DNA from 2 places in the Lysinibacillus sp. FSL K6-3209 genome. Region 1 is predicted to be linked to the other one. Evidence: riboswitches for the same ligand, from Rfam matches in the RefSeq annotation. Region 1 holds a riboswitch; the other holds the start of a gene.
The links. Region 1 has a riboswitch for cyclic di-AMP ahead of MHH88_RS14545 (TrkH family potassium uptake protein). Riboswitches for the same ligand answer to the same signal wherever they lie in the genome.
Positions count from the first base shown of each region.

Region 2: another riboswitch for cyclic di-AMP. It lies ahead of MHH88_RS01530 (APC family permease); the one in region 1 lies ahead of MHH88_RS14545 (TrkH family potassium uptake protein).

Region 1 is NZ_CP150264.1:2,972,692-2,998,893, forward strand. It holds gene MHH88_RS14465 (GNAT family N-acetyltransferase) at 41-796, opposite strand; gene MHH88_RS14470 (HD domain-containing phosphohydrolase) at 892-2,622, opposite strand; gene MHH88_RS14475 (S-layer homology domain-containing protein) at 3,345-4,772, shown strand; gene recO (DNA repair protein RecO) at 4,802-5,596, opposite strand; gene era (GTPase Era) at 5,762-6,679, opposite strand; gene MHH88_RS14490 (cytidine deaminase) at 6,666-7,079, opposite strand; gene MHH88_RS14495 (diacylglycerol kinase family protein) at 7,322-7,672, opposite strand; gene ybeY (rRNA maturation RNase YbeY) at 7,673-8,146, opposite strand; gene MHH88_RS14505 (HD family phosphohydrolase) at 8,156-10,276, opposite strand; gene MHH88_RS14510 (PhoH family protein) at 10,635-11,591, opposite strand; gene MHH88_RS14515 (sporulation protein YqfD) at 11,594-12,706, opposite strand; gene MHH88_RS14520 (hypothetical protein) at 12,696-12,956, opposite strand; gene MHH88_RS14525 (hypothetical protein) at 13,011-13,502, opposite strand; gene floA (flotillin-like protein FloA) at 13,530-14,534, opposite strand; gene MHH88_RS14535 (nodulation protein NfeD) at 14,539-15,825, opposite strand; gene rpsU (30S ribosomal protein S21) at 16,222-16,395, opposite strand; cyclic di-AMP (ydaO/yuaA leader) riboswitch at 16,651-16,791, shown strand; gene MHH88_RS14545 (TrkH family potassium uptake protein) at 16,916-18,253, shown strand; gene MHH88_RS14550 (TrkA family potassium uptake protein) at 18,279-18,935, shown strand; gene MHH88_RS14555 (manganese catalase family protein) at 19,130-19,699, opposite strand; gene MHH88_RS14560 (spore coat protein CotJB) at 19,738-19,989, opposite strand; gene MHH88_RS14565 (spore coat associated protein CotJA) at 19,994-20,221, opposite strand; gene deoC (deoxyribose-phosphate aldolase) at 20,416-21,087, opposite strand; gene mtaB (tRNA (N(6)-L-threonylcarbamoyladenosine(37)-C(2))-methylthiotransferase MtaB) at 21,301-22,650, opposite strand; gene MHH88_RS14580 (methyl-accepting chemotaxis protein) at 23,059-23,883, shown strand; gene MHH88_RS14585 (16S rRNA (uracil(1498)-N(3))-methyltransferase) at 24,318-25,055, opposite strand; gene prmA (50S ribosomal protein L11 methyltransferase) at 25,131-26,072, opposite strand; gene dnaJ (molecular chaperone DnaJ) at 26,094-26,202, opposite strand, start outside.
Region 2 is NZ_CP150264.1:281,764-286,970, forward strand. It holds gene MHH88_RS01520 (amino acid permease) at 1-1,406, shown strand, start outside; gene MHH88_RS01525 (Nramp family divalent metal transporter) at 1,563-2,828, opposite strand; cyclic di-AMP (ydaO/yuaA leader) riboswitch at 3,148-3,293, shown strand; gene MHH88_RS01530 (APC family permease) at 3,467-5,207, shown strand, end outside.

The DNA.
Region 1 (26,202 bases):
TACTAGAGTCACTGCCCACCTCCGCTATTACAATTAGACCTTACTTTTGTAACGCTTTTAAACGCTTTATCGCCGAATGTACAGTAAGTCTATGAAAAGCTAGTAATTTCCCTTTATAGATGACCCCATAGACACCATAAGGGGTAGGAGAAAGTCTTAACAATTCTTCTCTATTTTGCACATCAATGATTTCAGCATGAATGCCTAGTTTTTTTGCAGCCTCTACAACATTATCCGTTGCGATATCTACAAAGGGACATTGAGGTGTTCGGAATACTGTTAGCTCCTGATAAGATGCTAGGCGCTTATCCCAATCGTTCGGAAAGTATGGGTTTGGTGCATTTTTGAACTTATAAACGAGCAATTCAAACCCATTTGGTGCCTGCTCTACTTCTTTAAAGTTATGTTTTAAAAAAATTTGCTTACTCGGAACCCACGAACTATTTGGGTTTGTAATGACAATGACACCTGATTTCTGTTGTTTTTTTGCATCTTCTAAACAACTATCAATCAATTGAGAAGCATAGCCCTTTCCAGTCATACTTACCCATAAACAATGAATCACAACATAGTTTTCACCGAACACAACCCTTGAAGAATACTCGATTGGTGTATACTCAATAAAACCTGCCTGCTTATTATTGTCCATTATTTTTTTATACTTTAATCCTTCATGAAACCTTTGATAAAGCCAGTTACTTTTATTTATATATCCTGTGGCATGCGGATTACTGCGTAGACAAAAGCAGCCACTTTGAACAATATTTTGTTCATTCAATTCGATGATACTTTCAATTGCCAACCGAACTCCCCCTCAACAATAGCAGCGTACTTATAAGCTTATAAAAAAACCAAATCAAGTATTGATTTGGTCGTCATAAATATCTTGCTTTATGCTTTTAACGATATAAATAATCGCTCTTGCATTTTTTCTTCAAATAGAAACTTTTTCATACTCATCCCTACTAAGTTTACTAATAGTTCCTCAATATCACTTAGAGAGTAATAGAGAAATGTCCCTTCACGCATAGGACGCACTCGTTTGTCTATCGTCAATTCTTCCTCAATAAAATAGGCAACATTGACTCCACAATGCTCCATTAGTTGCGTAATGCGCTGATCATCTCCCGGATTAATAAAGAACGGTACAATTTTGTCAATATACAAAATACTCTGAACAAGCTTGATGAAAAAGTTTTCTCGAACAGCCGTTTCGACAACTAAAATAGTTGTTTGCTCATGCTGATAATCCATGTACAAAACATTTAATTGTTCTTCCAACAATTTATTTAATATGAGTATAGAATTTTTATATTTCTTCATATCAGTTTGTATTTCTCTCGTTAGTAGTCGAAGAATACGAAAAGCTGGTAGAAAAATTTTTAAAACAATTTCTTTCGGATGAAGATGGTCAATCAATTTACTGAAATGTACCCTTAAAGAAACTTCATCATTACGTATCAATTGCTCGATAAATAAATTAAAAATCTCCTCAAAACTATTGGCACGATAATCAATCATTTTAACAATCTTGACACTATAATTCAGCGGTAAGTTCATAGACGTTTGTTCATCTAGTAACTTTACTTTCGGTAATGTTGGGAACATATCATAGACAAGCTCTACTTGTGCACTTCGATTATCAGATAGTAACACAACTGAGTTTACTGGATAGATACCAAGACATTCTACAAATTTGTTCATAAACTTCTCATTATATAAATGCCGATCACGATATAGAACAGCTAAAGCATCTGTTGCACCATATCCAGAATGGTATACACGCTTTGAGGTCATTGCTGAATAGACATCAATAATTTGTAATAACTGAACACCTTCACTCATCTCATCTGCACACAGTTGGTTAGGGTACCCTTTTCCAGCAAAGCGTTCGTGGTGATCGCGTGCCAAGTAAGCAATATCAGCTTCACCATTTTCTATAAGAAGCTCATAGCCTTTCGTCGTATGTGTTTTGACTATATCAAATTCATCTTCGGACAGCTTTCTTTTTACACTTAAGATTTCTTGTGGAATAAAAACTTTGCCGATATCGTGAAATAAATAACCTCGTGCAAGCATCTCAATGTCTGTTAAGCCTAATTGTCGGGCAAAAATCGTTCCAAGAACAAAAACATCAAATGAATGGACAAATGAGTATTCATCCCACTCCTTTAAACGCATAAGCAAATCGTAGCGATGCTTTTCTGCTAAAATCCGTTCAAATATGCCTCTGACATATGCCGTATCCTGCATACTTTTTAATATTTGACCATAACGTAATTCATGTACAACATTTTCTAACGTTGACATAAATAGATTACTAACCGCTACTTGATATTCATCTATTTCTTCATTTTTCTCCAAGAGTGGTGCAAAAATATCTTCGTATTCCATTGCACGTTGTATACTTAAATCATGAACAATTCTTACTGAATCTGATGATAGGTAAACTGACAATTCTTCTACTTTTCTAAGTTTAAGTAATGCAATAATTCTTTCAGTTAGCACTAAATCTTTTTTAGCTAATAGGCGATACTCGGAAAAAATATCTTCTGCTAAAATATCACCGGCTTCTACTTCATCAATACATAATATCACTTTTTTTAGCATTTTATCAGCCACACACGCATGGTTAGAGCATTATGTGACCTCCCTCCCTTTTCCATAGGACTGCATTAATCTAATAACGTACAACAGTACGTTTTGCTGATAGAGGCATGGTTTTAAAATAGTTTGAAATTACATTCCTAAACTTTAATTCGCATAATTATACAAGAATAATTAATATTACATTTCTTTGTATCTTTACAATATCATAGGTTAAAATGCCTTTTCAACTAGTATATGGGGCTTAAATGATTAGTTAATACTATGCATATATTATAAACCACCTAAAAATTAGTTATTTGTTCTTATTTATTTTATTTATTTTTATCGATATTGAGACAACGTTATATTTCATTTGACCTATTTAAAAATATAGATAAATGTATATTTATAAAAAATAACCATTTTTCTATTAATATAAAGAATGGCTTAAAAAACAAAAAATTTCTCACTAAATGTTATCTACTAATCTTTTTTTCCTAGTAGCAAAAGCTCATTGCTATTTATATCTCATAATTCCCATTTTATAGTGGATAATATTCCCTCTATTCTCACCTTCAACAATTTGTTATAAATATATTATTATAGTTAATCTTTTATGTTAAAGTACGTATTTTTAACAATACATAGTAATACCAACCATTCACAATCAATCGTCCGGAAGTTTGAAACTGTACATAGGAAGGATTTTTACTAGAAAAAAGCAAGCTATAAAAATGGACATTGGAGGAAACAAATTGAATACACATCGTTTTTATCAAATGGTTATGGCCGCAACTATCGCAACGAGCGCCATTGTCATAGCACCCCCAGCATATGCTGCTTCATCATTCCCCGATATAAATCCCTCTACAGAGGATGGGAAGGCAATTATAAACTTAGCAGAGCGTGGAATTATATCCGGCTACCCAGATGGCACGTTCAAGCCCGCAAATTTTATTACCCGTACACAGGCTGCCAAAATTTTAGCAGGCATTTTACATCTTGATACTGTTCATGTAACAAATCCTAACTTTAAGGACATTACTCCTGACAATGAAAACTACGGTGCCATCGCTGCACTAGCAGAAGCAGGAATCATCCGAGGCTCTAATGGGTATTTCAACCCAACGAAACAAATTACACGAGGTCAATTGTCAAAAATGATTGTCAAAGGTTTTGATTTAACAATTACTGATGATATTGATATCCCCTTTACGGATGTAAAAGCTGGCAGTGAATACGAGCCATATATTCAAACATTATTTTCTAATAACATTACAAAAGGCACGACACCGACTACTTTTGGTCCCCAAAGTTATGTAAAACGTTCTCAACTTGCTTCTTTTGTAGTAAGAGCAGAAAACACTCAAAATAATGCTACGATTTCTGCAAGTCGTTTTAATCAAGATTATATTTTCGCTTCTTATGGTGGAATTGAACCCGCAGAGGATATTTTCACATGGGATGATGAAGAGATTATGACAAATACCATTACGATTAAACCTTTAAAAGAAGGTACTGGTAAATTAGTTATTTCTGGTTTTAGCGAAGAGACAGAAGAGTTCACAGATTTCTTTTTCTTAGTTCATGTAAAAACTGTAGACGGCAAGCTACAAACAACGCTTGAAGAAGTAAATGAAGAAGACTATTTAGAACATCTACCGCTCAACTTAAATGAAACAGATTTAACGTTCACACCTACAGAAGTAAGTATACAAACAGCGGATGGACAAGCTTTATCTTCAGATTCCTATGCACTAGAAACAAAAGATAATGGTACAACACTATCCATTTTTAAAGATGGACAATACTTATTAACTTTCACAAATGGTACCCAACAACAAATAATGGCGGCTGATGTATATACGTATGATTTTGTACGTAGTATTGACCTTTACGAACTAACGGACGAACTAACATTTACAAGCGATTATTTTACATTTGAACCAGTGCAAGTTGCATTAGAAGATTTAGATGATGATTCTGATCCAACTTACAAAGTACCAGTCAAAGCAGTACTTAATGGAAACAAATTGATTGTAACACCCTTAGCAGAGGGCAATGCCATGATACATGTAACTGGAAAAAATGGAGAAACTGCATATTTAAATGTTGAATTTATGAAAATTGCAGGTAAATGGGCAACTTATTACGATTTATACGATGATATGGAAGATTACTAATTCATCATGTAAAAATGCCAGAGGGTACATTAATTGTCCTCTGGCATTTCTGTTTTATCTTTAGATGGTCTTAACTGTAATTCAGGTGTTCTTTCTAATTGCTCAATAAATTTCTTTGTTTTAAAGCGGATCCCCGTCTGTTCCTCATAAATCGTGGTAATAATTTTTTTTATGAAATATTTTGTTTCTTTTTTCAATTCCAGTTTACCAATCTGATCAATTGGCACGGTATAAAACATGCGGATTAACTTTAACTGTGTTGGTGTTAAACGAATGATATATGGATCATGCTGATAACAGCGGTGGCATAGGAAACCTCCTTGTGCAAAGGAAAAGGCAAATTCTCCATCCACTGCACCGCAAGAAGCACAAGCATGTAGTATCGGTTGCACACCCGTATAAGGGAGCATTTTCCACTCTACAAAAAGGGTAATGGCTTCTGGATCATAGCCATCTTCAATTGCTTGTAATGCTTGCAAGAGTACTTCAAATGCAAAAGGTTCTGCTTTTCCCTCTTCCACTACACGTTCCACTAGTTCCATAATATAGCTCGCATAGGCTGTCGCTATAATATCCTCACGTATATGACGCATTGAATTGAGATGCTCTCCCTGTTGCAAAGTGCCCATACCTGTATGATGCTGCACCATAAACATACCATATGTAAAGGGCTGTGTTACGGCTGATAATCTGCTTGAAGGCTTTTTGGCCCCTCGCGCCATCGTTGCTACTTTACCAGCCTCTCGCGTTAGTAGCGTCACAATTTTATTGGATTCCCCGTAAGCACGCACCTTTAGCACAATACCTTCCCATTTATAAAGCATCCATCCCCCTCCTTTTTTCAAGTTTTCCATGAAAATAGAGCTCTCCAAACATATTTGGACAGCTCCGTTTTCCCTCTTCTGAATCAAGCATTACTTCAACTGTTTGTCCACTTCAACAACTCGATAAGGAAGACTTCGTTGAAGAATCAAGCTATGTGAAGAAAATTAATATTCATCATCGCGGAATCCAAAGTCACGAAGATGTGTCGATTTATTACGCCAATCCTTTTGCACTTTTACCCATAGCTCTAAATATACTTTAGAACCCAATAACATTTCGATATCTTTACGAGCTCGGATTCCTACTTCTTTCAGTAATGCTCCACGCTTCCCAATCACAATGCCTTTTTGAGAATCACGCTCTACAATAATTGTCGCAGCTACACGAATTTTCCCTTCGTTTTCTTCATCACGACGAATTTTATCAATGACTACTGCAATGGAATGCGGAATTTCCTCACGTGTTAAATGTAACACTTTTTCACGAATCAACTCGGAAATGATAAAGCGCTCGGGGTGGTCTGTTACTTGATCGGCAGGATAATATTGTGGGCCTTCAGGTAAATATTTAGTAAGTGTTGCTAGTAAGTTTTCAACATTATTACCTTGCAGTGCTGAAATCGGCACAATTTCCGCAAAGTCATAACGTTCCTTATAACTGTCGATAATACCCATTAATTCATCTGGGTGCACTTGATCGATTTTATTTATGACTAGAAACACAGGCGTTGGATTACCTTCGAGCATTTCTAAAATAAACTCGTCACCTTTTCCAAGCTTTTGCTCCGCATTTACCATAAACATGATAACGTCCACTTCACGCAATGTATTTTTAGATACTTTTAACATGAAATCGCCTAGCTTATGCTTTGGCTTATGGATTCCTGGTGTATCAATAAAAATCATTTGGCTATCGTCTGTTGTTAGTACACCTTGTACTTTATTTCGTGTTGTTTGTGGCTTATCACTCATAATGGCAATTTTTTGACCAATGACCCTGTTTAAAAATGTAGATTTCCCGACATTTGGTCTTCCTATAATTGAGATAAAGCCTGACTTATAGCCAGTGTTATTTTCCAGCATTCTCTAAATCCTCCGTTGTAAATGCAAACGGTACTAATTCGCCAACTGACGTTACCGTGACATCACCTTTTAAATTTGTTAAATAGACAGGCATAGTTGGTGGGCAAAACTCCACCATCACTTGGCGACAAGCTCCACAAGGCGCACAAGGGCCTTCCGTATCTGCTACAATCGCAATTGCCTCAAAATCATAAACACCTTCTGAAATAGCTTTAAAAAACGCCGTACGCTCCGCACAATTTGTCATACTATAGCCAGCATTTTCAATGTTACAGCCGTGGATGACATCGCCATTTTTAGTCAAAAGCGCAGCTCCTACTTTAAATTTCGAATAAGGAACATATGCCTTCTCGCGTGCTTTTTTTGACTCTTCTAGTAATGCATGCATATCTATCTTCATCTATGCTAATTCTCCTCTACATAAAAAATCAAATATGCCTCTTTTACTAGGCACTATCCATTACGCCACAACGTAATTGCGTCTAGATTCTTTCGAGCATGCTTGAAAAGCGCCTCTACAAAATCTGTGACATTTGCTGGGGTTTTCAATTGATTTTTGCCAGCGTTTAAACCACACATGCATAAGAGCATAATTGGCATTTATCCTCACTTAGCGAAGTGGTAGCTTGTAATGGAACTAAACTAAAACCATTTCGGTATAAAGATAAGTAACCCGATTATAGCACTGAATACCGCAAATACAAGCACCGCACCCGCTGCAATATCCTTAGCTTGCTTAGCGAGTGGGTGAATATCTGTTGATGCTAGGTCTACAACTCGCTCAATCGCGGTATTAATCATTTCAAGCGCAAACATCAGTGCTATTAATAATAGCACAATCAACCATTCAACTCGTGATAAACCTGTGAAATAACCAGCAATGATAACAATGCACGCACTAAGCAAATGGGATCGAAAATTTTGCTCTTTACATGCTGTGATTATTCCTTCAAAAGCATATCCAAATGAACGTAAATATTTGCGTAAGTTCATTTAGTCACGTCCTAAGCCAAAAGTTTGTAAAATCTCCTCTTGTTTGCCGAACATCACCTTTTCATCTTCAGGTACCATATGGTCATAACCTAATAAATGCAAGAAGCCATGGACAGCTAAAAAGCCCAATTCTCGTTCAAATGAGTGCCCATATTCTTCTGCTTGTTCCTTAGTGCGATCCGTGGAAATTATAATATCACCTAAAATGCGTGGCATGCCTTCAAATGTTACTTCCATTTCTCCCTCGCCTAACTCTTCTAGCGCGAAGGAAATCACATCTGTTGGTTGATCTTTATCGCGATATTCTCGGTTAATTTCTTGGATAGCCTCATTTGTGACAAAAGTTACTGATACTTCTGTTTCAGGTTCTATCTTTTCCACTTTTGCAGCATGCTGTAAAAGCTTTTCTACAAGCTCCATATGTTGTGCTGTCACTTCATTTGTTTCATCTGTAAAATCAATCGTTAAAATCATTAGTGCCTCCTACTTATCTGCCTTTGGATATTCAATACGAGAATGGAAAATCCCATTCAACGTCTCACAAAGTACTTGCTCTATACATTTTAACTCTTTTATTGAAATATCGCATTCATCAAACTGATGATCTTGTACACGGTCATCAATAATTGCTCGAACGAGTTTATGAATTTTCTCAGCATTTGGCTCTTTCATCGAACGCACCGCTGCTTCCACACTATCAGCAACGCTTATTACAGCGGCTTCCTTCGTTTGAGGTTTTGGTCCTGGGTAACGGAATTTTGCCTCATCTATTACTTTTCCTTCTTCCTTCGCTTTGTAAAGGAAAAATTTAAGTAGACTTGTACCATGATGTTGTAGCGCAATATCAATAATTTCTTGTGGCATTTTATAACGTCTTAGCATATCAGCACCATCAGTTGTATGCGCAATAATTATTTCAGCACTTGTTTCTGGAGGCATGGAATCATGCGGATTCATACCTGACATTTGATTTTCAATGAAGAAAGCTGGTCGTTTCGTTTTGCCAATATCATGATAATAACAACCTACACGAGCCAGCAATCCGTCCGCACCTATCGCTTCGCATGCCGCTTCAGCTAAATTCGCTACCATTACACTATGATGATATGTTCCCGGTGTCTCCATTAGTAGCTTTTTCAGCAATGGATGATTTGGATTGGAAAGCTCAATGAGACGTAATGTGGAGAGCAAACTAAATGCTGACTCAAAAAACGGCAATAGTCCCATTGTTAGCGCACCAGATAGTAGAGCTGATAATATCGCGGCTATAAAGTAAAACAATAGCTCAGATAATCCATAAGATGATTGTGTCATCAATAAATAAAATGCGATAAAGCCCATATTTACAACGGAAATTACGGCAACCGCCTGCATAATATGCGAGCGCTTTTCTACACTACGCATAAAGAATAAACTCGCAAAGCCACCAAATATGATATACAAAGTAATTTCCATCTGCATTACAGAGGAATATCCTTCTTGGAAAATAACCCCTGCTGAAGCAGCTGTCATGACGGTAATAAGGACTGCAGCTCGATCATCAGCGAGCAGACGTACAAGCATTGTAGCTAAAGCTGTTGGGAATAAAAAGGCAATTGTTACATCAAACCCATCCGCCACTAAGCTTATAAACTTCATTAACAAGATAGAAAAACTATACACAATAACTGTTACGAGCAATGCATTGCGCTTTTTCTGTTCTTCTATTTCCCAACGATCAAATAAAATATACATAAATATCATTTGAATGAACGTTAAAATAATTAGCCCTGCAATCGGTTTCAGTGATGCTTTATTACTCACCATACCAAGTAGCTCTAACTGGCGATAAGCCTCATTATCAATAATCTGACCTTCTTGTACGATGATTTGACCTTGTAGAATACGTGTTGGTTCAACTGCTTCCTTTGCTTGTTCTATTCTAACTTTCGTTTGTTCCTCATTAATGGTTTCGTTTTCGATAATACTAGCACGTCCAATTGATACGACGGTACTTAAAATCCTATCAGGATAGCCACGCTGTCCACGTATTTTGGTTTCAAAATCATTTTGAGCAGCTAACACATTTTCTTTTCGAATTGATTTTTCTAGGTATTCCTGTACAAGTTTTGATAGTTGTATGCTTGTTCGCTTTAAATCTGCTTCACTTTGTTGTAATAAGCCTTCTAACTGTGCATCGGTAAAGACGACAGGCATTTGATCCACATCAATGGATTCTAATTTTTTCCGGAGCTTTGCCACTTGGTCGACAGTTGCAACAGGGTCCTTACTACTTTCGACATCCTTTTTCACTTCGAGAACATAATCAAATAAAGACGTCACGATTGCTACACGTTGCTTAGCGACGTCTTCAGAAAATTGATAGACGGGCGTAACTGCGTTAGCAGCCTTTTCTCGTTCCTGCTGTGTCTTCACGGTATCTTCGATGGTTTTCGTTGATCTTACTGTTTCTGACGCAAGTTGCAACGGTTTAAAATCATATGTAACACCCTTTACATTGCCATACATAAATGTAAATTGTAATGCTCCTGTAAGGATGAGAACGACAATCAAAAAGTAGCGGAATCCAATAAGCTCCGTAATTTTCTGAAGTTGTTTCTCCATTTGGCACCTCCCCTATCTATCTTCTATCATACCAATTCAAAAAACATTTTTCCCGAAAAATGTATAAAGAAAGCAAAAAAACAGCTATACGTATATGTATAGCCGTCACATTTAACCTTAGATATGCATAATTCGCTGACCTGCCGCTTCGCTTTCGGTACAGACTTTTCTATCGTTGTACCTGCCGCTTCGCTTTCGGTACAGACTTTTCTATCGTTGTACCTGCCGCTTCGTTTTCGGTACAGACTTTTCTATCCGTTGTACCTGCCGCTTCGTTTTCGGTACAGACTTTTCTATCGTTGTACCTGCCGCTTCGCTTTCGGTACAGACTTTAAAATAACCGCCTAAGGCGGTTATTTTAAAGTTGTTGCTCTTCATAAGCTTGGATGATTTTTGCTACGACTGGATGGCGGACAACGTCGCCTTGCTCTAAAATTTGGAAATGTATTGGTTTGACATATTTTAACGTGCGTTCCGCAACAATCAATCCTGACTCTGTATTTTTAGGAAGGTCAATTTGCGTTTTATCGCCAGTAATAACCATTTTTGAACCAAAGCCAAGACGTGTTAAAAACATCTTCATTTGCATATGTGTTGTATTTTGTGCTTCATCTAAAATAACGAAAGCATCATCTAACGTACGTCCTCGCATATATGCTAAAGGCGCGATTTCAATCGTTCCTCGCTCAATAAGGCGTTGTGTTTGTTCCGAGCCATAAATATCGTTTAAGGCGTCGTAGAGTGGACGTAAATATGGATCCACCTTTTCCTTTAAATCGCCTGGAAGGAAGCCCAATGACTCTCCTGCTTCCACTGCAGGACGAGTTAAAATAATACGCTTTACATGCCCATTTTTAAGCGCTTGTGTAGCCATTACTACCGCTAAATACGTTTTTCCGGTACCTGCTGGACCGATACCGAAAACAACGTCTTTGTGACGAATCGCTTGTATGTATTCTCGCTGACCAATTGTCTTAGCACGAATTGGTTTCCCTTTTGTCGTGCGTGCAATTTCTTCATCGTAAAGTTCTGCAAAATATTCAATTGTTCCTTTTTGTGTCATTTCAATAGCGGTTGCTACATCGCGTTGGTCGATATTAATGCCTTTGCGAATAACTTTTAATAATGCATGTAAAAGATATGTCGCTTGTTCTTTTGCTTCTTCTTCACCCGCAAGCTGAATTTGCTCACCGCGTGTAATAATATGAACGTGAAGTGCCTCTTCAATCAATTTCATATTCGCATCAGATATACCTAGTAACATGACCGCTTCATTTGGATTATCCACTTGTAATACAGTTAAATGTTCTGACATAATCATTCTCCTTGTGGCCCTTTTATTGGACTTGCAATGTTTTCATTGACTAAAAATAGAACTTTCCCTTCAACTGTACCATTCCCCCACTTCGCCTGTAAAAGGTTTTCTTTCTTAATAACTGTTTTTGCAGGAAGGGATTGCAACATCTTTTCATGAAGTAGTGGCATTAACAACGTGTCTATTTTAGATTCATCTAATTTAATTACCATCGTTTTTGTTTGCTGTTCCTCCACAATGGAAACATAAGGATCTAGCCAATTTGGTAAGTCTTTCTTTTGTACATAATCAACCGCTTCTTTATGAATACCTTTCACCACGACACGCCATTGCTTTTGCTGCAAAGATTGAAGCGTTAGCTTTGTTGGTATTTTAAATGTGCATTCAAGCCAGTAGTCGGCAAATACCTCTCCCTTTGCCCCGACAAAAACATGATCATCCCCACTTTCAATGACACCACTAACTAAGACGTCCCCATCATATGCTGTATCATTAACAGAAATTTTCCGTTCGCCGTGTTGAATATTAAAGTTTGTAATAACCCCACTTTTCGTAGCAACTAAATGGGTAGCAAGTTTTTCTGTTGTCAGCTCCGTTTTTTTAGGCGATTCCTGTGGTCTTAAAATAACTCGACCACCGTGTTTTTCAATATGCACCCACGCTAAATCTCGATGCTTTTCTAACAGACTTTGCCGAATTACTGCATCTGACGGTAACACTTTTTTCGTCATAGGTGTTTCTAGCCTAAAAGTTTCTTGAAACGTTCGCTCTATTTGTTGCTGCAATTCTGGTGTAGCCGCTTCAATATCGACGCGCCAAACTACTTGCGCACATAGCAAAGGGGTTAAAATCATGATAAACAAACCAAGTAATGTCCAAAGTTGAGCTCGAAAAACCTGTTGTTCATCTGCATAATGAACAGTCATTTTGAGCCGATAGCGACTGCGTATACGGCGAATTTTAGACAAGTACCCCATATGCGTTTCAAATGTCACTTCTTGCTCCCGAAAGACGACACGCTTTAATGGTATTTGTTGCGCATGCAATGCTTGAATAAAAGGATGAACATTTTCATGACGCTTTATACGTATGATGATCGGTCGATTATTCCACATGATTGCTCACACCCAAATCTTTAGTCATTTTCACATGTAATTCTTGCAAATCCTCTACTGAAAGATGAAGCATTTCTTCTTTAATTGCATTTATAGCAACGGATTTTCCACGCACAATAATATGATAATCTGCATAAATAAACGAGCACGATGTAGCATCCGCATGTAAAAAGCGATATGGACCGATAATTTTTAATGTTTCATACTGTGTTAATTCAAGTAGTGGCGTTAATTGAAATAATTTTTTCATAAAAAATGCCTCCTTCTTCGGCAATATATGCGCCAAAAAAGGAGGACATGCTAGTTATTTTCGTTTTGCTTTTGGTGGACCTAAAATTTCAGCCATTACCACTGCTTGCACAATTGCCTTTTGGGAATTTGGTAGTTGGAATCCATTTTTGGAGGCTGCCACTGGGCTATCTTTTTTCCCCGCAGCTAAACGACCAAGGCTAGGTCGTTCAATTTTACGACTAGAAGGTTCCGTCGGCGTTAACGGTGGTGCTACATAGCTAGGAATGTGTTCCTTCACACTTTCTTCTCTTGGTTCCACTCGTTTTTCCGGAACATCTGTCGTCATTTCCGCTTTCATTTCCCCTAAAAACTCTCGTGCAAAATCCTCGAAGCTCTGCTTTTTAGTCGTTGGCTGATGTTGCATTGGCTCATCTACTTCCATATGAGCGGAAGGTTGCGCAGATTTATTGAAAGGGGGCATTGGCTTTTGTTCTTTTGGGTTTTTTAATTTTCCGAAAAGCGAGCTGACTATGGCTATAATTGCAAATAAAATAAGTTGTTCCATTTGTTAGCACTCGCTCCTTTCCGTATGTTATACGTTCGGTTCATTTGGTTCTGATTTATCTAGGCTTACTTTTGAAATGGAGTCACGCATAGCTGTATCCGCTTGAATGTTACGATAATTCATGTAATCCATAATACCAAGATTACCAGAGCGTAAAGCTTCTGCCATCGCTTGCGGAACTTCTGCTTCTGCCTCCACTACTTTCGCTTTCATTTCTTGAACGCGTGCAATCATTTCTTGCTCATTTGCAACGGCCATTGCACGGCGTTCTTCTGCTTTCGCTTGGGCGATGTTTTTATCCGCCTGCGCTTGTTCAATCTGTAATTCCGCACCAATATTTTTACCGATATCAACATCCGCAATATCAATGGATAGGATTTCAAATGCTGTTCCCGAGTCTAAGCCTTTAGATAACACGGTTTGTGAAATCATATCCGGATTTTCAAGGACTGTTGTATGGCTTGTTGCACTACCGATTGTAGAAACGATCCCTTCACCTACACGGGCAATAACTGTTTCTTCACCTGCACCACCGACTAAACGTTCGATGTTAGCACGCACAGTAATACGTGCTTTCGCTTTTACTTCAATCCCGTTCATTGCAACACCTGCAATAAATGGTGTTTCGATTACTTTTGGGTTAACCGACATTTGTACCGCTTCTAATACATCACGTCCCGCTAGATCAATCGCAGCACAACGTTCAAATGTTAGTTCAATATTCGCACGGTGAGCAGCAATTAGTGCATTTACGACACGGTCTACATTACCACCTGCTAAATAGTGACTTTCTAACTGATTAATAGTTACTGGTAAGCCCGCTTTGTGGGCTTTAATTAACGGATTGACGATACGCGATGGAATGACACGACGTAAGCGCATTCCGATTAATGTGAAAATACTAACGCGGACACCTGCTGCAAGAGCAGAAATCCACAGCGCCACTGGTACAAAAGTAAAGAATACCGCGACTACAATAAATAATAAGACTAGCCCGACAATTGGACCCATTAGAGCTAAATCAAATCCCATGTTGTTATTCCTCCATCTCTTTTTCTGTTTGTCTCACGACAATGCGTGAGCCTTCTACTTTAATCACTTCTACATTCTTGCCTACATCAACGTAGCCACCTTCTGATACTACATCAATACGCTCATTAACAAAACGAATTGTCCCTGCTGGACGAAGCGGTGTAATTGTTACCCCCACTTTTCCTAACAACTCTGTGCGATTAACGTTAGACACATAGCCTTCTTCCGTCGTTGTTGCATCCATCAACACTAACTTGTTTAAAACATGCATTTTTTTACCGAAAAATTTCATCAGGACCACCATTCCTATTATGGCTACTACAAGTGCAATAACGATCGCCATAATCATTTGCGTTATATTGGCACCTGCTAGCAGCAAGCTAAGTATTATAAGCACACCACCTAAAATACCAACAATGCCTCCGGGGACAAAAAATTCTGCGATGACGAGGGCTAGCCCTGCGATGAAAAGTAACAATGTTTCATATCCTGCAAAGCCTGCCACCATATGTCCGAAGAAAAATAATCCGAGAGCTGACAACCCCATTATACCCGGAACGCCAAATCCAGGCGAATAGAGCTCCATTACAAGCCCTAAACTAGCAACGGACAACAAAATAGGTATAATTAGCGGGTTCGTAATAAAACGAGCAATTTTTTCAGCGAATGTTGGCTCAATCGGTACAATATCACTACCTTTTAACCCCGTTTCCGCCAAAAGCTCTTGAAAGTTTGCAACCGTTCCTTCAGAATAGCCGACCTTTTTTGCTTCTGTAGCAGATAATGTTAATAAATTATCTCCCCCAGCACGATATTCTGGCAAATTAATCTTTGGATCTGCCATTGCTAATGCATATATCGGGTCACGTTCAGATGTTTCGGCTGCTGCCTGCATTTGTGCTAACCACGCACTATGCGCTTTATTGTCCGCTGCATTGCCCACTGAATCGATAACAGCCGCTGCGCCAATTGTTCCATTTGGTACCATGTATATTTCATCTGCATGTAAGGCTAAAAAAGCACCAGCGGAATGCGCATCTTTGTTTATAAAAGCGATTGTACGAATTTTTGTGGCATCCATAAGCATGGCGATGTCACTAGCTGCATTGACAAATCCACCCGGCGTATGTATCTCCAGTACAATCGCTTCTGCATAATTTTCTTCTGCCTCTTTAAAAGCTCGTTCCAAAAATGCGTGAAGTCCACGTTCTACTTCATCATGAATCGGTACGTGGTAAACCTTGCTACTCGCGAAAGCTGTAGTCAATGGAAACGCTACCAAAACTGTCATCCAAATGATGATGATATAGCTTAGTATTCTCCTTTTTTGCCGCATCTTTTTCCCTCCCTTCTAACATGCTTCTCTACTGTATATACGAGAGAATTTGTAATAAGTTTCACAAAATCTTGTTTATTTTTATTATACAGTGAAATTTTAGTGAAAGGTTGTTTTTTATCTTCTGTTGGATGGATTGAAAGTTGCTTTGACAATGGCAATGAAAAAACCGAACGAAATCTAGGGTGACTTCATTCGGCCTTTTTTTCGAATATGTACCGCAAAATGGAGCATCATGCAAAATACCCAGAATTAATCGCTAGTGCAATTAATTCCAGGTATATCATTGTCTGCTCAGTGAATCATACAATTGCGTGTTTTGAACGTAGGGATTTTTAATGGGAAATTAAATTACCACTTACGTTTACGTGCAGCTTCTGATTTCTTTTTACGTTTTACGCTAGGTTTTTCGTAGAACTCGCGCTTTCTAACTTCTTGAATTGTACCACTTTTTGATACAGTACGTTTGAAGCGGCGAAGAGCATCTTCAAGCGATTCGTTTTTGCGAACGACAGTTTTTGACATCTCTCTTTCCCTCCCTCCGAACACACGTCAATACACAAACGAATTAGGCTAATAACTAACTGTTGTGTACTAAAAAATTATACCGTATTGTCTTTTAACGGTCAATAGAAAGTATTCGAAATAGCGCAGAGAATTTTTTACACCCACTTTGTCCGAATTTTATAGCGCTTTAACGTGAACAATAAGGTGAAGAAATTTAATTTAAAATAAGGGCTTTACAAAAATTAATAGTTGGGCGTAAAATAATCCCATTCAATTTCATAACAGCCAAATCTCAAATTTTTTGAGTACGGAGGACCCAATATTTTGGGGTTAATTCTGCATATGTAGAAGGGATGAGTTCTCTTTCGCCATCCTACCCGTCAGCTAACTTCGTCGGCTAAAGCGAAGGAGGTCATAAAGACCACCATTAGTTTTTTTGTGATGCCCAATCCAACAGTCTAACCATGAGGGTCTTTTTCTTATGCCCAAATATGGATATGAAAGGCTCACATGTTTTGTAAACAGTTAGGAGACATCGATGAGAAAATTGATACATTATTTAAGTCCACCAAAAATTCTTGTACTTGGTTTTGCCATTATTATTTTTATTGGGGCATGTTTGCTCACTTTGCCGATTGCTACAGAGGATGGAAATGGCCTACCTTTTTTAAATGCATTATTTACTGCTACTTCCGCCACATGTGTAACCGGGTTAATTGTAGTTGATACAGGAGACACCTTTACAATGTTTGGTGAAATCGTTATTCTGGCTCTTATTCAAATCGGGGGCTTAGGATTTATGACTTTTGCAACATTATTATTTTTGTTGTTAGGGAAAAAAATCTCTTTAAAAGAAAGGCTATTGTTAAAAGAAGCCTTTAATAATATTTCGATGGCTGGTCTTGTGAAATTGGTGAAAAGAATTTTGTTATTTACAGCACTTATTGAACTAATTGGAGGCCTTATCTTATCGATTCGTTTTTCATTTGATATGCCGATTGGTAAAGCCATTTACTTTGGTTTTTTCCACTCAATCTCGAACTTTAACAACGCTGGCTTCGACTTAATGGGAGGGTTCCAAGGTTTAACAGCGTATGTAGCTGACCCATTTGTTGTATTAACCATTTGCGCGCTGATTACAATTGGTGGTTTAGGGTTTATCGTCATGAATGAGTTATATGAATATCGTGAAACAAAACGTCTTTCTGTCCATTCTAAAATTGTATTATCAGCCACAGTTATTTTAACAGTAGGTTCTACCCTTTTAATATTTTTATTTGAATATACCAATAGTAAAACAATTGGTGATTTAACGGGAATGGGTAAAATTTTGGGCTCTTTCTATCAGGCTGTTACACCAAGGACTGCTGGATCGAATACTTTACCTATCGGGGATTTGACTCATTCTACATTGTTTTTAACTATTTTATTGATGTTTATCGGAGCGGGGTCTGGTTCTACCGCTGGTGGGATTAAAATAACAACGTTTGCCGTTTTAGCTGCTACGCTTTGGGCGCAAATTAGAGGGAAGGAAGATGTCGTTTTATTTCGTCGTAGAATTGTGATTGAAACCATTTTAAAGGCATTAACCGTGGCAATGTGTGGGATGGTCATTGTGGTGTTTGTCACCATCTTTCTTAGCATTACCGAACAAAAACATAGTTTTATGATGTATTTGTTTGAGGCTACTTCTGCCTTTGGTACTGTTGGACTTTCCATGGGGCTAACTCCTGAGTTGACGCCTGCTGGTCGTATACTCATCATTTTAACAATGTTTGCTGGTAGACTCGGTCCTCTAACGATTGCTTTTGCTATTACGAAACGACGAAAGCCAGAAGCTTTCCATCATCCAAAAGGAAATATAATGATCGGTTAATTAAATTCAAGAGGAGCTAACGACTATGACCATCAATCAATATGCCATCATCGGCTTAGGCAGATTCGGAGTAAGTGTGGCTAGACGATTACATGAAGCGGGCCAACAAGTGCTTGGAATCGATATTAACGAGGAGCGGGTTGAAGATGCCGAGCTTTATGTAACACATGCAGTTGTTGCAGATACGACTGAAGAGAAGGCACTAACCTCCATCGGCATAGGAAATTTCGATTGTGTCATTGTTGCCATTGGTAACGATATGCAATCAAGTATTTTAACGGTTTCATTGCTAAAAGAACTGGGCATAAAAAAAATTATCGCTAAAGCGCTCGGTAAAAGACATGGGCAAGTATTAGATAAAGTAGGCGCAGATTGGATTATTTATCCTGAACGCGATATGGGTGAACGAGTAGCAAATCAGTTGCTCTCCCCTAATATGTTAAATTATATTGAGTTATCGAAAGACTATAGTATAGAAGAAATTATGATTCCTCCCAAAATGGCCAATAAAAATTTACGCGATTTAGATTTACGCGCTAAATACAATGTCAGTGTTATTGCCATTGTAAGAGGAGTAGATATCATTATCTCTCCATCTCCAGAACAATTAATTGAACAAGAAGATATTTTAGTCATGATTGGCCATCGTAAAGATATTGCGCAATTTTCCAATATTGAATAAGCAAATTAGCAAAATAAGAAAAAGTGTTAGATTGACTACCAACAATCTAACACTTATTTGCTATGCTGTTGACGCTCGCTATAGGTTGTTATCCACGAGCGTTGCCGCCTTATCGGCTATGTTTTCTCTCATCTACGTTTTTTATCAAAGCAAGCAAACATTCATGTACGAGCATTTTTCCATTATGTCGTATTTTAAAAAATTTTCTTCGTGTTGCCATCTTCTTTTAATAGTTCGACCGCTTCTCTAAAGCGTTGAGAATGGATGATTTCTCTTTCTCTTAAGAAAATTAAACTATCATTTAAATCAGGGTCATCTGATAAGTCAATAATCCATTGGTATGTGGCACGCGCCTTTTCTTCTGCTGCAATATCTTCATAAAGGTCAGCAATGGGATCCCCCTTTGCCTGAATGTAGCTTGCGGTAAATGGCACACCGGCTGCATTTTGATAAAACAAAGCTTTATCATGATTAACATAATAATCACCAATTCCCGCTTCTTTTAACTGCTGTGGCGTGGCGTCCTTCGTTAATTTATAAATCATCGTCGCAATCATTTCGAGATGTGAAAACTCTTCCGTCGCTATATCCGTCAGCAAACCAACTACTTTATCAGGTAAAGTGTAACGCTGATTCATATACCGAAGTGCTGCAGCCAGCTCCCCATCAGCACCCCCGTACTGCTCTATTAAAAATTTCGCAAGCATCGGGTTACATGTACTAACTTTCACTGGATATTGGAGCTTTTTTTCATAATACCACAAACATCTTTCCCCCTAATCCAAATGTTTTTCATAAGATGTTACACTTGCCAAGGCCATGGCGTGTCGACCCAGTTAAACGGATAATTTGAATAGCTTCTACCAAAGTTCATGAGTGGTCCAAATTTTTGCTCAAAATCAATTTTTAAGCGCATACTTTTTTCAGCATTTTCATTAAATTGTGTAATCGCTGTATAATCGTGAGGATGTGTATCTAAATAAAGATTTAATTCAACTAAAACAAAATCAATGGCCTGAATTGCCTCGAGAAGCTCATAAAACTCTGGTGGCATTTTTTTACTCACCTTTCATCTCACCTCTCTCTGGATTCGGATATGGGCTAAAAAATTGAGGCCATAAAGTACCAAATTTCAGCGCTTCCTTAGCCGTTTGAAATTGTGGTAGTCCAGGTGGTTGAAAGCCTATATACAATTGCGGAGGTGTTGAATAACTCTTGACTTCGATCGGTTTACAAGGGTCGAATGGACCGATATAAGGCCGCCAATATTTAAATTGCGTAAACATAAAATCCTCCTTTCAAAAGATTTACGTCATTCGAGTATATGAGAAGGAAAAATTAATTATTCTATAGACAGGTTAGCGTAATATAGATGGTTGATTGTAAGTACGGTCTTTAGTGGTAATCAAAAAAATAGTATACCGGAGAAATCCCCAGTACACTATTTTTCTAAAGACCGCTATTAAATGATATGTGAAAATTAATAATTAGAATCTGCAACTAAGCCCTTCATAATCGCTACACCAGAGCTTGCCCCAATTCGTGTAGCACCTGCTTCGACCATTTTTTGCATATCTTCTAAACTGCGAACGCCACCAGAAGCTTTTACACCTAGCTCTGGCCCTACTGTTTTACGCATTAAGGCAATGTCCTCTGCTGTTGCTCCACCTGTAGAAAAACCTGTTGACGTTTTGACGAAATCTGCTCCAGCTGCCACTGAAAGTTCACATGCCTTTACTTTCTCTTCTTCAGTTAGTAAACATGTTTCGATAATCACTTTAACAATCGCACTGCCTTTAGCGGCTTCCACCACTGCCGCAATATCTGCTTGCACTAATTCAAAGTTTTGGTCTTTTAATGCCCCAATATTAATAACCATGTCTACTTCTTGTGCGCCGTTAGCAATTGCATCTTTTGCCTCAAATACTTTTACAGCGGTTGTATTAGCGCCTAACGGAAAACCAATAACCGTACAAACTAAAACATTTGAATCTTGTAATAGCTCACTGCAATATTTTACCCAAGTTGGATTTACGCAAACTGATGCAAAGCCAAATTCTTTAGCCTCTGCACATAACTTTTCAATTTGCTCTTTCGTTGCCTCCGCCTTTAATAACGTGTGATCAATCATACTTGCATAATTTGTTTTCATTTAACAAGCGCTCCTTCTAACTTAAGTTGTCCGTACCTCTTTGGAATGATAACATGTTTTCACGTTTCCGTCTAATAATCGAACACTAGAGCCAGTCTATCTAATAAAAATACTTGCTACAAACACTAAATATCATGCCCGTACAAGCGCATTATTATTAAGGAAAAAAGGAAAGGATTGTCCATCTTCAATAGATAGACAATCCTTTATCAATTATTTTACTGTCTCTAGTAAGCGTACAAACTGCCCTTTAGAATGAGGATAGCCTGCTTGTGTAATTTTTACTTTTACAAGTTGGCCAATAAGATTTTCAGGTCCTTCAAATACTACTTTTAAATAGTTATCAGTATAACCTGTTAATAAACCTTCTTCATCACTACCATCGTGAACAAATTCTTCTGGGATTACTTCTAACACATCATTTTCAAAACGACAAGCATATTCCTTTGCTAGTTGGTCGTTTAAAGCGATTAGACGATGCACGCGCTCATTTTTAATGTCCTCATCCACTTGGTCTTCCATACGTGCTGCTGGCGTGCCTGTACGAGGTGAGAATGGGAAAACATGTAATTCAGAAAACTTATGGTCACGAATAAAGTTGTAGGTTTCCATAAATTCTTCTTCTGTCTCACCTGGGAACCCAACGATTACATCAGAAGTAACAGCTAAATCAGGTAAGGCTTCATGTAATTTTGTTAAGCGCTCCCCGAAAAATGCCATTGTATATTTTCGGCGCATACGTTTTAATACCGTATCCGAACCAGATTGAATTGGAATGTGTAAATGATTTACAACGATTTTTGAGTCACGTAAAACCTCAATGACTTCATCAGTTAGTTGGCTTGCTTCAATAGAAGAAATACGTAAACGTTTTAATCCTTTTACATTCGCTTCTAAATCACGTAACAACTGTGCAAGATTATAGTCTTTTAAGTCTTGACCATAACCCCCTGTATGAATACCTGTTAGTACAATTTCGAGATAACCAGCATCTACTAACTGCTGTGCTTGTTTGACAACTTCTTGAGGATCACGAGAGCGCATTAAACCACGCGCCCAAGGAATAATACAAAATGTACAGAAGTTATTGCAACCCTCTTGGATTTTTAACGATGCACGTGTTCGGTCTGTAAATGCCGGTACATCTAATTCTTCGTATACACGGTTTTTCATAATGTTGCGTACAGCATTAATCGGTTGACGCTCATTACGATATTGTTCAATATAGCCTAGTAATTTTGTACGGTCCTGTGTTCCTACCACAATATCAACACCAGGAATAGCCATAATTTCTGCTGGCGATGTTTGCGCATAACAGCCTGTTACACAAATAACAGCATCCGGATTTTGACGGACAGCTCTGCGAATAACTTGACGTGATTTTTTATCACCCGTATTTGTTACTGTACATGTATTAATCACATAAACATCTGCTTTATGATCAAACTCCGTACGTTCATAGCCTTCTTCTTTAAACAGTTGCCAAATAGCTTCTGTTTCGTAATGATTTACTTTACAACCTAGCGTATATAGAGATACGGTTTTTGGAGGCGCGTAACTCATAATTAATTTCATCCTTTCAACATCACATAACATTGTGTTTCGTATTTATAAGTATTTTTTTGTGTTCTTATTTTAGATACGAGAACTATAATAACACAAACCTTTTAAAATCAGTACTTATTAGATTTTTTTATAAAATAACTAAGCATAACAAATAGCTATTGCCCAACTTTTACACGCTCTGCTATCAATTATCTCAATATAATATCACCTTTGAAAACGAAACCTTCTATAAGTAATTGCCATTCTCTTTTATCATTTAATTGTTTTTTATTGTCATATTATAAAATACATTTCTTTCTTCCAATATAGCAACAAAGCTGGTGAAATGATATACTTTCAATGTAATTGTATGATTACAAAACTAATAGTGCCCTTAAACGGTTTACAAAAAACGGAGGAATTAGTATGAACATTCTTGAAGCATTATCTCTTTCAGTTCCCTATATTCACTTAGCATTAAAAGAAGAAGCAATAGTAGCGGTTATTGATAAAGAAACTGAAACTGTTGTAAAATGTTTAGCTGGTAAACGCATCGATGTAGGTTATCAAGACGGGCACAAAGTAAACTCTAACGATGAGAATATTTACACTGCTTTAAAAGGGCAAAATTCAGATACAATTATCCCAGAAGACGTTTACGGAATTTTCATTTATGCATTTGCTTTTCCCATTCGTGAACATGGTAAAGTTGTGGGAGCACTTGCTTTTGGTTTACCAATCGACAATAAACTTAAACTTGAAGAATATATGAATAAAATGGAAACTATTATTAACAGTTTACAAGATAAAGTACATAACGTAGCTTCTCATTCTGAGGAGCTAGCAGCCACTAGTGACGAAATTAACACGCAAGCACAGCACGCACTAGATGATGCTAAAAAAACACACGAAGTAACAAATTTAATAAAAAGCATCTCGCGTCAAACAAATTTACTTGGCTTAAACGCTTCGATTGAAGCAGCTCGTGCTGGTCAACATGGTGCTGGTTTTAATATTGTGGCACAAGAAGTAAGAAAGCTTTCTTCTGAAACATCCAACGCGACAGAAAGTATTGAAACGTCTTTACGAAATATTAATAGTAGCCTTGAAAACCTGAAACAAAATATGGGTCAAATTAATGGTGCAACAAATGAACAAGCTCAACTTGTTCAAGATTTCAGCGAAATTATTGGGGAATTAACAGTATTAAGTAGTAAGATGAAAGTTTTTATGCAAGAAGCCTTAAAATAAATAACATGCTCTAACAGGCAATATAGAAACCCTATTACCTTTGATGGCACTGCATATGCTCCAATTGTTAGACAAACAAGCTAACAATTGGGCTTTTTTATTAATACCATAACTGACTAAATGTTGTTTACAAGAACTTGCCTCACAAACCTGTAATCCTTTGACATAAACCAATCTATTTTTTCCCCTTCTCAGCACTACTTTAAAATTTGCTACTACGGTAAATTCGCTCGATTGCATCCATAAGTTTCTTCTCTAGCAGTAATCCCCTACAACTATTCTTGTCGACAATAGTAATAAAAAACTGCCATCTGCATGTGCAGACAGCAGCTTTCATAAAACGCGCTCTACAAAGGGATTTACACACTGGTAAAATGCTTTGCTCCGTGACAGTTCCACTTACAAAAAAAACACCACAAGGCTAAACCCAAGTTTTATTCAAATTCATATGATATTGCAGATAATGCATAAAGAGGCGCCGTTTCTGCTCGTAAAATTCTTGGTCCTAGAGACATTGTTTGCGCACCAGCTTGCATTAACATATCAGCTTCCTTGCGCGCAATTCCACCTTCTGGTCCAAAGACGATAAGGATTGATTTCGCTTGCTTGTCATACAGGTTTTTTAGCTTGTCCGCAAACCTTGTCCGTTTATCGGCTTTGGCATCCTCTTCATCTGCAATAAAAACAGCATCAAAATCTCCAATTTGTGACACAAGCTGTTTAAAGTGAATCGGTTCATAAATTTTAGGAATATGTGTGCGATGTGATTGTTCCGCTGCCTCTTTTGCAATTTTTTGCAAGCGCTCTTGTTTTTTCGCACCCTTTTTCACATCCCATTTGACAATGGAACGTTCCGCTTCAAATGGTAATAAAGCATACATCCCTAGCTCCGTTGCCTTTTGCGTGATAAGCTCCAGTTTATCGCCTTTAGGCAACCCACACGCCACTGTTACACGCACTGGTAGTTCAGGGGATGGAATGGTTTGTCCCGTTGCTTGCACTATGACATCCTCATCTTCAAAGGCGGTAATCGTACAAATATAAGCTGTGTTTTGTGCCACAACGATGATTTCAGCACCTTCTTTCATCCGCATAACACGCATAATATGGCGGGCATCTTCACCTGTAATGCGCGCTTCCTGAATGGCCGTCTCAATGAAATAGCGTTGCATACTGCTCACTCCTCTCAATAGAAGAAGCGCCAAATCGTCAGCACTCGGCTCACAATTTGCGCTTCCTCGGTTCATTTATAGGGGACGACGGGCGATAATCGCTACCCAATCTTCCATTAATAAAACTTCTTCAATAACAAATCCAGAAGCTTCTAGTGCTGCTTTTACATCATCTCGTTTCGCTCCGATGATGCCTGAAGTGACGTATAATCCACCCGGTTTGACAATCGTAAATGCATCGTCAGTAAAGGACATTATGATTTCCGCTAAAATATTGGCAACGACAACATCTGCTGGCTCCTTCACAGTATCCAATAGGTTACCATGGAAAACTTGCACTGTATCGCTTACTTTGTTCAACGCAACATTTTCTTTAGCAGAACGTACAGCAACTTCGTCTAAATCTAGAGCATGCACACTTTTTGCACCCAGCATTGCAGCACCAATTGACAGCACCCCTGAACCTGTGCCAATGTCAACAACCGTGTCGCCTTCTTTCACGACCTTTTCAAGCCCTTGTAAGCACATTACTGTCGTTGGATGTGTTCCTGTTCCGAATGCCATGCCAGGATCTAACTCAATGATTAACTCATCCGTTGAAACGGGTGAATAGTCTTCCCATGTCGGTACAATTGTAAAGCGTTCCGAAATTTTAACAGGGTGATAATATTGCTTCCACGCTGTTGCCCAATCTTCCTCGTTCACTTCTACAATCGAAACAACATTTTCGCCAATATCAATGTTAAATTTCGTTAAATTTGTAATAGCCGCCTTAATCTCTTCGACTGTTTCATTTAAAAAGCTAGACTCTGATAAGTAAGCTTTAACGATGACTCCCTCTTTTGGAAAATCATCTTCATTTAGCGCATAAATTTCTCCATACTGATCTTCACGTGGCTTCGCATATTCAGCTGAATCTTCAATAACAACACCGCTAGCCCCTGCTTCATGCAAAATGTTTGAAATTGCTTCCACCGCTTCATTTTTTGTATGAATGGATAATTCTGACCACTTCACGTAGCTCTTCAGCTCCTCTAATTATTCACCTTGGAATTTTTTCTTGATTTTATCAAATAGTGAACTTCCTTGTTCTTCTGGAATATCACCACTGATTTCTGCAAATTCACGTAGTAATTGTTTTTGTTTC
Region 2 (5,207 bases), 1.9 Mb from region 1:
TAAAAAGTCGTCATATTACGATGATTTCATTAGGCGGTACTATTGGGACTGGGCTATTTTTAGCAAGTGGTGGCGCTATTGCACAGGCTGGACCAGGTGGTGCACTACTTGCTTACGCATTAATCGGTATAATGGTTTACTTTTTAATGACTAGCTTGGGCGAAATGGCAGCTTATATGCCGTCATCGGGTTCATTTAGTACGTATGCAACAAAATTCGTAGATCCTGCTCTTGGCTTTGCCCTTGGTTGGAACTACTGGTATAACTGGGCGATCACAATTGCAGCAGAAATTGCAGCTGTTTCGCTTATTATGAAGTATTGGTTTCCTGATAGCTCCTCTGCATTATGGACAGTAGTATTTATTATGATTGTACTAACATTCAATTTACTATCTGTTAGAAGCTATGGTGAAAGTGAATATTGGTTTGCCATGATAAAAGTGGCGACTGTTATTGTTTTTATTATCGTCAGCCTATTGATGATTTTTGGTATTTTAGGAGGGCAAGCACCGGTTGGTTTCACGAATTTCTTTATAAGTGATGGTCCATTCCATGGTGGCTTCCTTGCAACATTCGGTATATTTTTAGCAGCTGGTTTCTCGTTCCAAGGAACAGAATTATTAGGTATTACTGCTGGCGAAACGGATGACCCTGGAAAGAACATTCCAAAGGCTGTAAAATCCGTCTTCTGGCGTATTATTTTATTTTACATTTTAGCGATTGCGGCGATTGGGATGTTGATTCCATTTACGGATGCGCGCTTATTATCTGAAGATATTGCGGTATCTCCATTTACATTAGTATTCGATCGCTTAGGCATTGCTTTTGCTGCCTCATTAATGAATGCTATTATTTTAACTGCAATGTTGTCTGCAGGTAACTCTGGTTTATATGCATCATCACGTATGTTATGGCAATTAGCGGTAGATGGACATGCACCTAAAATTTTCACAAAATTAAGCCGTCGCGGCATTCCAATTTATGCATTACTGCTTACATTGGCAGTAGGCTGTCTAGCATTTTTAGCATCATTTTTTGGTGATGGCGTTGTCTATATGTGGCTTCTAAACGCTTCTGGGATGTCAGGCTTCATTGCATGGCTTGGTATTGCCTTTAGTCATTATCGCTTCCGCCGAGCGTTTGAAGCACAAGGGTTGGATTCAAAATTACTACCTTATAAAGCAAAGCTATATCCATTTGGTCCGCTCTTTGCTTTCACCGTATGTATGATTGTAGTCATTGGTCAAAACTATACAGCATTCACTGGTGATTCAATTGACTGGTATGGCGTTCTTGTTTCATATATTGGTATCCCACTCTTTGTTATATTGTGGCTAGGCTATAAAATAAAACATAAAACAAAAATGATTCCACTACAAAAATGTGATTTAAAAGTGGATAAATAATAATGAGAACTGTCCTAAATGTTAGGGCAGTTTTTATTTTTGTTGTACACATCTGTCAGCCAATAAACCCCGCAGTAACAGATAATTGTCATAGCAAAAAGTGTTAAAGTGACGCAGTCGCTTTAACACTTTTTCTATTATTTCATCTTTATTTTATTAAGCAAATAGCGTTTCCCATAATAGGTAAATATTTAACGCTACGACGATGACAACGACACACCAGCCAAGAATTGTTGTGATACGGTGATTGACGAGGCTACCCATAATGTCCTTTTTACTTGTGAACATCACAAGCGGGATAAGCGCAAAAGCAATACCGAATGACAGGATGACTTGGCTTAATACAAGCGCATAGGTTGCATTGACGCCAGATGCAATAATGACCAGTGGTGGAATCATTGTAATGGCTCTGCGCAAATAGAGAGGAATTCTACGCTGGATAAAGCCCTGCATAACAACATCTCCTGCTAATGTACCGACAGAAGAGCTTGCAAGCCCTGCAATAAGAAGACCAAGACCGAAAGAAACGGCTGCCATAGGGCCAAGAGCATCCCGTAAACCATTATAGGCAATATCTAAATCCTCAACTACTAATCCTTGCGTATGGAACACCGCTGCTGCAATAATCAGCATGCTCATATTAATCGCGCCGGCAATAATCATTGCAATTACAATATCGATAAACTCGAAACGGAAAATACGTCGCTTTTCATTGTCATTACGACCAATAACGCGATTTTGCGTTAAGGAAGAATGTAAATAGATTGCATGCGGCATAACAGTAGCCCCTAAAATACCTGTTGCAAGTAATAGGGAATCGACTCCTTCGAAATGTGGTGTCAGCATTCCGAGTGTTACTTCACCCCAATTAGGTTGAGCTAAAAATGTCTGGAACGCAAATGCGAGTACCACAATTAGCACCATACCAGAAATACCAGCTTCAAAAGCTCTAAAACCTCTGCGTTGTAGCTCTAAAATGGCGAATGAGCCGATTGCCGTAATTAGTGCCGCTGGTAGCATTGGGATGTTAAATAATAAATATAGACCGAGGGCAGCACCGATAAACTCTGCAAGATCAGTTGCGATAATTACAAGTTCAGCCTGTATCCATAAAAATATAGAAGTTTTTTTAGAAAAGTTCTCTCTTGCTATTTCCGGCAAATTCTTTCCTGTTGCAATGCCAAGTTTTGCTGATAAAGATTGAATTAGTACAGCCATTAAATTAGAAAAGGCAATAACCCAAAGAAGTAAATAACCGTACTGCGAGCCAGCTGTAATATTTGTGGCAAAGTTGCCGGGATCGATATAGGCAACCGCTGCAATAAATGCCGGACCTAGAAAGGGTAAAATACGTTGCCAGCCTTTTATGTCGCCATCTAAAACAGCTTCGGCTGCCGACTTCTTAATCGGTTTATAGGCCATGTTGTTCCCTCGTTTCAAAAAGTATCGTTAGTGAAATAAAGTTTCCTATAGGAAAATAATGATACTACTATTCTATAGCTAGAACTGAAAAATGTGAAGAAGTTTGCTTGTTTTTTTTATCATTGCCAAAAAACAATGGGAAATCACTGCTGAAGTGAGTTAAATCGCGGATAAAACCATGGAAATCAGCAAAAATAATCCGAAACGTTTACCAGTAATGGGCTTCTACATATAAGGAAAAAATTTACGAAAACTATATAATCTGTTCTTTACTTTTTATTAATACAGGCGTAATATGACATCATTATAAAAGTTTCAAATTTCTAAATCGCTGAAGCAACTAAACGCGGGGGACCCAATTTTGATGGATTGTCTCTACAATTCTTGGGGTGAATCTCTTTACAAGAGTAGGGCTACTCAGGCCCGAATCCGACAGCTAACCTCGTAAGCGTTAAGAGCAGAAAAGTTGGAGCTTGTCAGACGTTACAACGTCTACAAGTCGTATTTGTGATGACTTGTAGACGTTTTTTGTTGTCATTTGGCATCCCAAGCCCCAGTAGCTAGAAAGAGCGATTATGCAAAGGTGTAATTGATTTAGAAAGGCGAAACACACTCTAAAAATCTAGAAGGTGTTAAAAATGAAATCCTCATTCAAACGTTATGTTATCGGTAAACCATTGAGATCCGATGCATTAGGGGAACAAAAGCTTAGTAAAACAAAGGCATTGGCTATATTATCATCTGATGCATTGTCATCAGTAGCATACGGACCAGAGCAAATTTTACTTGTGCTCATGACAGTAAGTACGGTTGCCTTTTGGTATTCGTTACCGATTGCAGCAGGCGTAGTGGTGCTCCTTGTGGCACTCACGTTATCCTATCGACAAGTTATTTTCGCCTATCCACATGGTGGCGGGGCATATGTAGTGTCCCGTGAAAACTTAGGCGTTAATGCAGGTCTTGTAGCAGGTGGGTCATTACTCGTTGATTATATTTTAACGGTTGCAGTTAGTGTGTCTGCTGGGACAGATGCTATTACATCAGCATTTCCAAGTTTACATGCTTATAATGTACCGATTGCAGTGTTTTTTGTTATTTGCCTAACACTATTAAATTTACGTGGCGTTACAGAATCAGCATCTGTTTTAGCGTATCCTGTATATTTGTTCGTCGTTGTGATGTTAATGCTTATTGGGATAGGTATCTATAACGTCGCAACGGGGCAAGTTCCCGCTGAGTTGCATCCAAAAATCGGGACGCCAGTTGCGGGCATTAGTTTGTTTTTACTATTAAAGGCATTTGCTTCAGGAAGCTCGGCATTGACGGGCGTAGAAGCGATATCCAATGCTATCCCGAATTTTAAAAGCCCTGCACCAAATAATGCAGCGAAAACGCTATTAGCAATGGGAAGTATTTTAGCAGTGCTGTTTATTGGTATCGTTGGCTTAGCTTATTTTTACGGAGTTGTGCCAAACGCTCAAGCAACGGTTGTCTCTCAAATTGCTGAAGCGAGTGTTGGACGCAATGTATTTTATTATATCGTGCAAGGTACGACAGCTATGATTTTAGTACTTGCTGCCAATACAGGTTATTCAGCATTTCCTTTACTCGCAGTTAATTTATCAAGAGATGGCTTTATACCAAGAATTTTTCAAATTCGTGGAGATCGACTTGGTTATTCCAACGGGATTATGATGCTCGGATTAGCAGCGATTGTCCTTATTGTGTTGTTCGACGGTGCAACAGAGCATTTAATTCCTCTTTATGCAGTAGGGGTCTTTATACCATTTACATTAGCGCAGACTGGTATGATGCGAAAATGGTGGCGTGAAAAGCCAAATGGATGGGTGACGAAATTCGCTATAAATACAATAGGTGCAGCCATTTCCTTTGTAGTGGCGATGATGTTCTTTGTTACAAAATTACCTCAAGTATGGCCAGTATTCATCTTTTTACCAATGATTATTTGGATGTTTCATCGCATTAAGCAGCATTACAATGCAGTCGGAGAACAACTACGACTAAATGGAGAAGCATTGCCGATAGTAGACGGAAATGTTTTTATTGTACCGGTAGCGGGGATTACAAAAGTGGTAGAAAATTCACTGCATTATGTGCAATCGTTGAATGTGGAAAAAATTATTGCCTTTTATGTAGCATTTGATCAGGCTGATGCTAAAGCCTTTGAGGAAAAGTGGAAGGCATGGCAACCAGATATACGTCTCGTTACGTACTATTCGCCATATCGAAGTATTACGCAACCTTTAAAAAAATTTATTGATAAGGTAGAACACCAATATGCGAAAACAGGCTATCAAGTAACAGTAGTCATTCCACAGTTTTTACCGAAGAAAGGTTGGCATCACATGTTACACAATC